DNA from 2 places in the Metabacillus elymi genome. Region 1 is predicted to be linked to the other one. Evidence: a T-box and tRNA genes for the amino acid it is inferred to sense, from the RefSeq annotation. Region 1 holds a T-box; the other holds one or more tRNA genes.

Evidence for each region. A T-box is a leader RNA that pairs with one kind of tRNA and senses whether it is charged. The one in region 1 lies ahead of ileS (isoleucine--tRNA ligase), so its partner is inferred to be a tRNA-Ile.
Region 2: it encodes a tRNA-Ile, which carries the amino acid that the T-box ahead of ileS (isoleucine--tRNA ligase) is inferred to sense. The anticodon was not compared.

Annotation. Positions count from the first base shown of each region.
Region 1 is NZ_CP055263.1:4,212,483-4,216,889, forward strand. Features, by position in the region: gene HUW50_RS19375 (YlmH family RNA-binding protein) at 1-362, shown strand, start outside; gene HUW50_RS19380 (DivIVA domain-containing protein) at 499-1,005, shown strand; T-box leader at 1,247-1,476, shown strand; gene ileS (isoleucine--tRNA ligase) at 1,670-4,407, shown strand, end outside.
Region 2 is NZ_CP055263.1:1,101,372-1,105,778, reverse strand. Features, by position in the region: rRNA gene HUW50_RS05440 (23S ribosomal RNA) at 1-1,479, shown strand, start outside; rRNA gene rrf (5S ribosomal RNA) at 1,689-1,804, shown strand; tRNA gene HUW50_RS05430 (tRNA-Leu) at 1,860-1,948, shown strand; tRNA gene HUW50_RS05425 (tRNA-Arg) at 1,959-2,035, shown strand; tRNA gene HUW50_RS05420 (tRNA-Ala) at 2,068-2,143, shown strand; tRNA gene HUW50_RS05415 (tRNA-Met) at 2,171-2,247, shown strand; tRNA gene HUW50_RS05410 (tRNA-Ile) at 2,252-2,328, shown strand; tRNA gene HUW50_RS05405 (tRNA-Ser) at 2,345-2,437, shown strand; tRNA gene HUW50_RS05400 (tRNA-Met) at 2,609-2,685, shown strand; tRNA gene HUW50_RS05395 (tRNA-Asp) at 2,689-2,765, shown strand; tRNA gene HUW50_RS05390 (tRNA-Phe) at 2,940-3,015, shown strand; tRNA gene HUW50_RS05385 (tRNA-His) at 3,043-3,118, shown strand; tRNA gene HUW50_RS05380 (tRNA-Gly) at 3,126-3,199, shown strand; tRNA gene HUW50_RS05375 (tRNA-Ile) at 3,212-3,288, shown strand; tRNA gene HUW50_RS05370 (tRNA-Asn) at 3,303-3,377, shown strand; tRNA gene HUW50_RS05365 (tRNA-Arg) at 3,464-3,537, shown strand; gene HUW50_RS05360 (DUF2089 domain-containing protein) at 3,783-4,178, shown strand; gene HUW50_RS05355 (SHOCT-like domain-containing protein) at 4,159-4,407, shown strand, end outside.

The DNA.
Region 1 (4,407 bases):
TTGCAGAATATTTAAAAGCTAACTTCCAAGAAATTGGTCGAGCTAAAATTAGTTTGAAGGAAATATGTTTGAACAAATTAATCCCCCAAATAGAAGAGATGCAAGAGCTAATTATGACGGTATCATCACTGCGACTTGATGTTGTATGCTCAGGGGTTTATAACATTTCACGGCAAAAAATCCAGCCACTTATTACAAATGGACTTGTTAAAGTAAATTGGAAAACGGTTGATTCCGTATCATTTGAATGTCGCGATGGAGATACACTCTCCGTACGTGGATATGGTCGCAGTGAAATAACAGCTGTTGAAGGGAAAACGAAAAAAGACAAGTGGAGATTAATTGTTAATAAACAAAAATAATAAGTTTACATGACCTTATCCTTATAAAAGTAAAATATTTTTGCCTAAATAACAGGATTTTCAACAAACCTGTCGAATTATGATTTATAATGTTGACAAGGATTAACTATTTAACTACATATTGGAGGTGGCATCCGTGCCTTTAACACCGTTAGATATCCATAATAAGGAGTTTAATAAAGGATTTCGTGGATATGATGAAGACGAAGTAAATGAATTTTTAGATCAAGTAATAAAAGATTATGAAATGATCATCCGCGAAAAGAAAGAGCTTGAATCACGCGTTATAGAACTAACTGAAAAATTAGGTCACTTTACAAATATTGAAGAGACATTGAATAAATCAATTATCATAGCTCAAGAAGCAGGAGAAGACGTTAAGAGAAATGCCCAGAAAGAATCAAAGCTAATAATTAAAGAGGCTGAGAAAAATGCGGATCGTATAATTAATGAATCATTATCGAAGTCTCGGAAAATTGCAATGGAAATTGAAGAGCTTAAAAAGCAATCAAAAGTATTTAGAACGCGATTCCAGATGTTAATTGAAGCACAACTTGATCTATTGAAAAATGATGATTGGGATCATTTATTAGAGTATGAAGTAGAACCAATTTTTGGTGAAGCAGAAGAAACTAAAAGCTAAACTTGACTTTTTCATTTTTTTTCGCATATAATACGAAAACATAGAGGTTTTTCTTATCGTTTAAGAAATAATAAAATTCTTGAACTTAGGATAAGCGCACGACATCCAGCTCCAGCGCCTAGCCCCTCGAGGTCATAAGCTAATTTAGAATTGAAGGCAAAGAACGCCTTCTATCCTAAATCATCTTATGCTTGTCGGGGCTGATCAAGGCGCTTGCGCTTTTGTTCATTAACAACCTTATAGTAAAACGGTGAAAGGGATAGTAATCCTTTACAATTCTTATATAGCGAATCGAGGATGGTGTAAGCTCGACATAAGGAAAAAGGATGAAGATCACCCTAGAGTTCCATGCTGAACATATTTGTAAGTAAGCACAGGCGAATCATTCTCGTTACGAATGCTTGAGTGGATTAGTTTTAATGAATTAATCTAATAGGGTGGTACCGCGAGATAAACCTTCTCGTCCCTTGTGGGATGAGAGGGTTTTTTGTGTTTTCTAAAGAAAGTTGTACCACAAAACAGGTAATTGGGAAATTGTCAGATTCTTGTTAGTCTCTCTTCGACCTTTCACAAAAAAATAAAATTCATCCTGAAGTGAAGACACTATTACAAGGCAGCAAACTTTTTCGGAAAAAATTAACTATTAAAAGCTGGAGGAATGAAAATGGATTATAAAGATACCTTGTTAATGCCAAAGACGGAATTTCCAATGCGTGGAAACCTTCCAAACAGAGAACCACTAATGCAAGAAAAATGGGAGCAAATGAATATTTACAATAAAGTACAAGAACGAACGAAAGATCGACCACTGTTCATTTTGCATGATGGTCCTCCTTACGCAAATGGTGATATTCATATGGGGCATGCACTTAATAAAATTTTAAAGGATTTTATTGTTCGTTATAAATCAATGACAGGCTTCTGTGCTCCATATGTTCCAGGTTGGGACACTCATGGATTACCAATTGAAACTGCATTGACTAAAAATAAAAAAGTAAAAAGAAAAGAAATGTCGGTCGCTGAGTTCCGTAAGCTATGTGAAGAGTATGCTTGGGAACAAATTAATGGGCAACGTGAACAGTTTAAACGTCTTGGTGTACGTGGTGATTGGGATAACCCATATGTTACGTTAAAGCCTGAGTATGAAGCTCAGCAAATCAAAGTATTCGGTGAGATGGCTAAAAAAGGTTATATTTACAAAGGCCTTAAACCAGTTTATTGGTCACCTTCAAGTGAATCTGCTCTAGCGGAAGCTGAGATCGAATATGCCGATAAACGCTCTCCATCAATTTATGTGGCATTCCCAGTTCAAGATGGGAAAGGTGTTTTAACAAATGATGAAAAAATCATCATCTGGACGACAACACCATGGACAATTCCAGCAAATTTAGGTATTTCCGTCCACCCAGAATTAGATTATAGTGTTGTAGCTGTAGATGGTGAAAAATTCGTTGTTGCTTCAGCCCTAGTTGAATCTGTGGCAAACACTATTGGATGGGAAAATTATGAGGTTGATCGTACAATTAAAGGTGCAGCGCTTGATCGTGTGATTGCTAAACATCCTATTTATGATCGCGAGTCTCTTGTCATGCTTGGAGAACACGTAACGAGTGATGGTGGTACTGGCTGTGTTCATACTGCACCAGGTCATGGGGAAGATGACTTTATTATTGGTAGTCAATACGGTTTAGATGTTTTATGTCCTGTTGATGAAAAAGGATATATGACAAAAGAGGCTGAAGGCTTCGAAGGATTATTCTATGACGAAGCAAACAAACCAATTACTGAAAAGTTAAAAGAGACTGGTTCATTATTAAAGCTGCAATTCATTACCCACTCATACCCACATGATTGGAGAACAAAAAAACCAACGATCTTCCGTGCAACTGCTCAATGGTTTGCATCAATTAAAGATTTCCGTGATGATCTATTAAAGGCTGTTAATGAAACAAAATGGGTTCCAGCATGGGGAGAAACTAGACTTTATAATATGGTACGTGATCGTGGAGACTGGTGTATTTCACGTCAACGTGCATGGGGAGTACCAATTCCAGTATTTTATGCTGAAAATGGTGAACCAATTATTACTGATGAAACAATTGAACATGTATCAAACCTTTTCCGTGATAAAGGATCAAATATTTGGTTTGAACTTGAAGCAAAAGATCTCCTGCCAGTGGGCTTTACACATGAAGGAAGTCCAAATGGTACATTCACTAAAGAAAATGATATTATGGATGTTTGGTTTGATTCAGGTTCATCACATCAAGCAGTTCTTTTAGAAAGAGATGACCTTCAAAGACCAGCTGATTTATACCTTGAAGGATCTGACCAATATCGTGGTTGGTTTAACTCTTCTTTATCAACAGCTGTTGCTGTAACTGGTAAAGCACCATATAAAGGCGTATTAAGCCATGGTTTTGCGCTTGATGGTGAAGGACGAAAGATGAGTAAATCACTTGGAAATACGGTATTACCTTCAAAAGTAATGAAACAACTAGGTGGAGATATTTTACGATTATGGGTAGCATCAGTTGATTATCAAGCAGATGTAAGAGTATCTGATGCGATCTTAAAACAAGTTGCAGAGGTTTATCGTAAGATCCGTAATACTTTCCGTTTCTTACTTGGTAATTTAGCAGACTTTGATCCGGCTACAGATAAAGTCAGCCTAGAAAATCTCCGTGATGTCGACCGTTATATGCTTGTGAAGTTAAATAAGCTAACAAAGCGTGTAAAAGACTCATATGACCAGTATGAATTCGCTGCAATCTATCATGCAGTTCATAATTTCTGTACAATTGAATTAAGTTCATTCTACTTAGATTTTGCTAAGGATGTACTTTATATTGAATCAAAAGAAAACCAAGAACGTCGTGCTATTCAAACTGTGCTTTATGAAACACTGTTGTCTCTTGTTAAATTAGTCACACCTATTCTTCCACATACAGCTGATGAAGTTTGGGAGCATATTGACTCAGTAACAGAAGAAAGTGTTCAATTAGTTGATATGCCAGAGGTTAAAAGCTATCCACAAGCTGAAAAGCTGGAGAAAAAGTGGGATGCATTTATGGCATTACGTGATGATGTCTTAAAGGCATTAGAGGTAGCTCGTAATGAAAAAGTAATTGGGAAGTCATTAACTGCGAGTATTTCACTTTATCCTAATGCTGAAGCAAAAGAATTGCTTGAATCTGTAGAAGAAGACTTAAAACAATTATTTATTGTTTCAGGTTTTGAAATTGCTGGTGCGTATGAAGAAGCACCAGAAAATGCAGAAGGCTTCGATTCAGTGAAAATTGTCATCACACAAGCTGAAGGTGAAACATGTGACCGTTGTTGGATTGTAACACCAGAAGTAGGCCAGGTTTCAGAACACCCAACCCTTTGCCCACGTTGTGC
Region 2 (4,407 bases), 2.7 Mb from region 1:
CACCATTTGAGCAATGGGGGGACGCAGAAGGATAGGGTAAGCGCGCTGTTGGATATGCGCGTCCAAGCAGTTAGGCTGACAACGAGGCAAATCCCGTTGTCGTATAAGGCTGAGCTGTGATGGCGAGGGAACTATAGTACCGAAGTTCCTGATTCCACACTGCCAAGAAAAGCCTCTAGCGAGGTGAGAGGTGCCCGTACCGCAAACCGACACAGGTAGGCGAGGAGAGAATCCTAAGGTGAGCGAGAGAACTCTCGTTAAGGAACTCGGCAAAATGACCCCGTAACTTCGGGAGAAGGGGTGCTTTTTAGGGTGAATAGCCCGGAAAAGCCGCAGTGAATAGGCCCAGGCGACTGTTTAGCAAAAACACAGGTCTCTGCGAAGCCGCAAGGCGAAGTATAGGGGCTGACGCCTGCCCGGTGCTGGAAGGTTAAGGGGAGAGGTTAGCGTAAGCGAAGCTTTGAACCGAAGCCCCAGTAAACGGCGGCCGTAACTATAACGGTCCTAAGGTAGCGAAATTCCTTGTCGGGTAAGTTCCGACCCGCACGAAAGGCGTAACGATCTGGGCACTGTCTCAACGAGAGACTCGGTGAAATTATAGTACCTGTGAAGATGCAGGTTACCCGCGACAGGACGGAAAGACCCCGTGGAGCTTTACTGTAGCCTGATATTGAATTTTGGTACAGCTTGTACAGGATAGGTAGGAGCCTGAGAAGCCGGAGCGCTAGCTTCGGTGGAGGCGTCGGTGGGATACTACCCTGGCTGTATTGAAATTCTAACCCACAGCCCTTATCGGGCTGGGAGACAGTGTCAGGTGGGCAGTTTGACTGGGGCGGTCGCCTCCTAAAATGTAACGGAGGCGCCCAAAGGTTCCCTCAGAATGGTTGGAAATCATTCGTAGAGTGTAAAGGCACAAGGGAGCTTGACTGCGAGACCTACAAGTCGAGCAGGGACGAAAGTCGGGCTTAGTGATCCGGTGGTTCCGCATGGAAGGGCCATCGCTCAACGGATAAAAGCTACCCCGGGGATAACAGGCTTATCTCCCCCAAGAGTCCACATCGACGGGGAGGTTTGGCACCTCGATGTCGGCTCATCGCATCCTGGGGCTGTAGTCGGTCCCAAGGGTTGGGCTGTTCGCCCATTAAAGCGGTACGCGAGCTGGGTTCAGAACGTCGTGAGACAGTTCGGTCCCTATCCGTCGTGGGCGTAGGAAATTTGAGAGGAGCTGTCCTTAGTACGAGAGGACCGGGATGGACGCACCGCTGGTGTACCAGTTGTCTTGCCAAAGGCATAGCTGGGTAGCTATGTGCGGAAGGGATAAGTGCTGAAAGCATCTAAGCATGAAGCCCCCCTCAAGATGAGATTTCCCATAGCGTAAGCTAGTAAGATCCCTGAAAGATGATCAGGTTGATAGGTCTGAGGTGGAAGCGCGGTGACGTGTGGAGCTGACAGATACTAATCGATCGAGGACTTAACCTATTAGAAAAGCGGAAGAAGATTAGCTTTTATCCATAGGGAATTGGAGCGATCGAGAAGAAGTCGTTCTTTGACTTCGTACGAGAGAGTGAAATTAACGTAGGATTTGGCTTCTGTAGCTGGACAAAGTAAAAGCGTAAACTAAACTTAGTGAATTGAATTGTGAATCGTTATCTAGTTTTGAAGGAATATCCCTTCAATTTAATATTTTATCTGGTAATGATGGCGAAGAGGCCACACCCGTTCCCATGCCGAACACGGAAGTTAAGCTCTTCAGCGCCGATGGTAGTTGGGGGTTTCCCCCTGTGAGAGTAGGACGTTGCCAGGTAAAAGCCCCTTATTTGGGGCTATTATTTTGTCGAATTTTATCCTATTTTTAGTTAGCCGGGGTGGCGGAACTGGCAGACGCACAGGACTTAAAATCCTGCGGTAGGTGACTACCGTACCGGTTCGATTCCGGTCCTCGGCACCACTTACAAAATGCGCCCGTAGCTCAATTGGATAGAGCGTTTGACTACGGATCAAAAGGTTAGGGGTTCGACTCCTCTCGGGCGCGCCATTAAGTTTAAAAGTAGTCTGAAGATTTATTTTGGGGCCTTAGCTCAGCTGGGAGAGCGCCTGCTTTGCACGCAGGAGGTCAGCGGTTCGATCCCGCTAGGCTCCACCATATAGTTAAATAATAAATTTCCATTTTGGCGGTGTAGCTCAGCTGGCTAGAGCGTACGGTTCATACCCGTGAGGTCGTGGGTTCGACTCCCTCCGCCGCTACCAATTTGGACCTTTAGCTCAGCTGGTTAGAGCAGACGGCTCATAACCGTCCGGTCGTAGGTTCGAGTCCTACAAGGTCCACCAGTTTCCATCATATTACGGAGGAATACCCAAGTCCGGCTGAAGGGATCGGTCTTGAAAACCGACAGGGGTGTCAAAACCCGCGGGGGTTCGAATCCCCCTTCCTCCTCCATATTTTTAAAATTTTATATTTTATTATCGCGGGGTGGAGCACGAACGAATATGCTTCATTGATTAACATCAGCGCACCGATTGAACTGCATCTTGAATTTACTTCCTGAAATCGGGACGGTCCGTATAAGCAGAAACAATATGCATAGAATATCTTTATTATTTTTATTATCGCGGGGTGGAGCAGTCTGGTAGCTCGTCGGGCTCATAACCCGAAGGTCGCAGGTTCAAATCCTGTCCCCGCAACCAAATGGTCCGGTAGTTCAGTTGGTTAGAATGCCTGCCTGTCACGCAGGAGGTCGCGGGTTCGAGTCCCGTCCGGACCGCCATTTTTATTATGATAATATTTACTTTTTTACTAATCTTAAGTAAAAGGGTTTCGGTAAGCTAAAAGGTCGAGGAAACGACTAAACGAACACCGGAGCGTATGTCAATACGTGAGGATGTGAGTGCAGGAGTTGACGAAGAGATTTGAAGCTTAACGGAAGCCGTAAACAATTTATGGCTCGGTAGCTCAGTTGGTAGAGCAATGGACTGAAAATCCATGTGTCGGCGGTTCGATTCCGTCCCGAGCCACCATTTTTTAGATTAAATTTAACTCTTGTGGCGATTGTGGCGAAGTGGTTAACGCACCTGATTGTGGTTCAGGCATTCGTGGGTTCGATTCCCATCAGTCGCCCCATTTACTTGCGGGTGTAGTTTAGTGGTAAAACCTCAGCCTTCCAAGCTGATGATGAGGGTTCGATTCCCTTCACCCGCTCCAATTTTTAAAAGGGGGCCTATAGCTCAGCTGGTTAGAGCGCACGCCTGATAAGCGTGAGGTCGATGGTTCGAGTCCATTTAGGCCCACCATTTCATATTTTTATTCCGCAGTAGCTCAGTGGTAGAGCTATCGGCTGTTAACCGATCGGTCGTAGGTTCGAGTCCTACCTGCGGAGCCATTTTACTTGGAGTAATCCTCAAAATGGCTGAAGAACACCTCTCTTAGAGTGAGAGTTTTGAAGTTTTCTTCTACTGTAAATATAGTGCGCCTTTAGCTCAGCAGGATAGAGCAACAGCCTTCTAAGCTGTCGGTCAGAGGTTCGAATCCTCTAAGGCGCGTAATCACAAAAAGCAAAAACTAGTCAACCATACAGGTTGGCTTTTTTTATTGGAAAAAGATACTATATGTTAGATTAAAGGCTTTTCTATATGTTAACCTCCAAAAAGTGATTGGATCCATAATGTTTATAATATGATTTCAAAAATTAATTTATTTATATAAATTAATTAAAGTATTTAATAATAAACTTGAATTATTTAATTTTTGTATTAAAATATAGATATAAACGTGAAAGGGGAGAATCATGGCTTATCCATTGATAACAGATTGTCCAGTATGCACTAAGAAGTTGAAAGTTACAAAATTACATTGTTCAAATTGCCAAACAACTATTGAAAATGAATTTGAGATGTCTAAATTTTTTTCTCTAGAACAGGAGCAGCTTCAATTTATCGAAGTTTTTTTAAAATGTAGGGGAAATATTAAAGAAGTAGAAAAGGAGCTATCCATATCTTACCCTACAGTCCGTGGAAAACTAAATGAAATTATTGAAGCGCTTGGATATGCTGCACAATCAAAAAGTAAGATCGATAAGAAAAAGGTAATTTCAATGCTAGAATCGGGTGAAATAACTCCTGAAGAGGCAATTAACATGATTAAGGAAGGTGAGGCGGATGCATATGAAAGAGGAAATAGCTAAAGTGATGGCCATGGTACAAGAAGGAAAGCTTGATGTAGAAAAGGCAGCTGAACTTCTACAGGTGATGAGAGGAACAGAAACAAGAAATCTAGCGGAAAAAGAAGTAGATTACAATAAAAAGATGCTCAGAGTACAAGTTGTATCTACTGAGGGAGATAATATTAATGTGAATGTGCCAATCAATCTAGTTAAAGCTGTTTTAAAAGCTGGCCATGGAATTGCGAGCAAG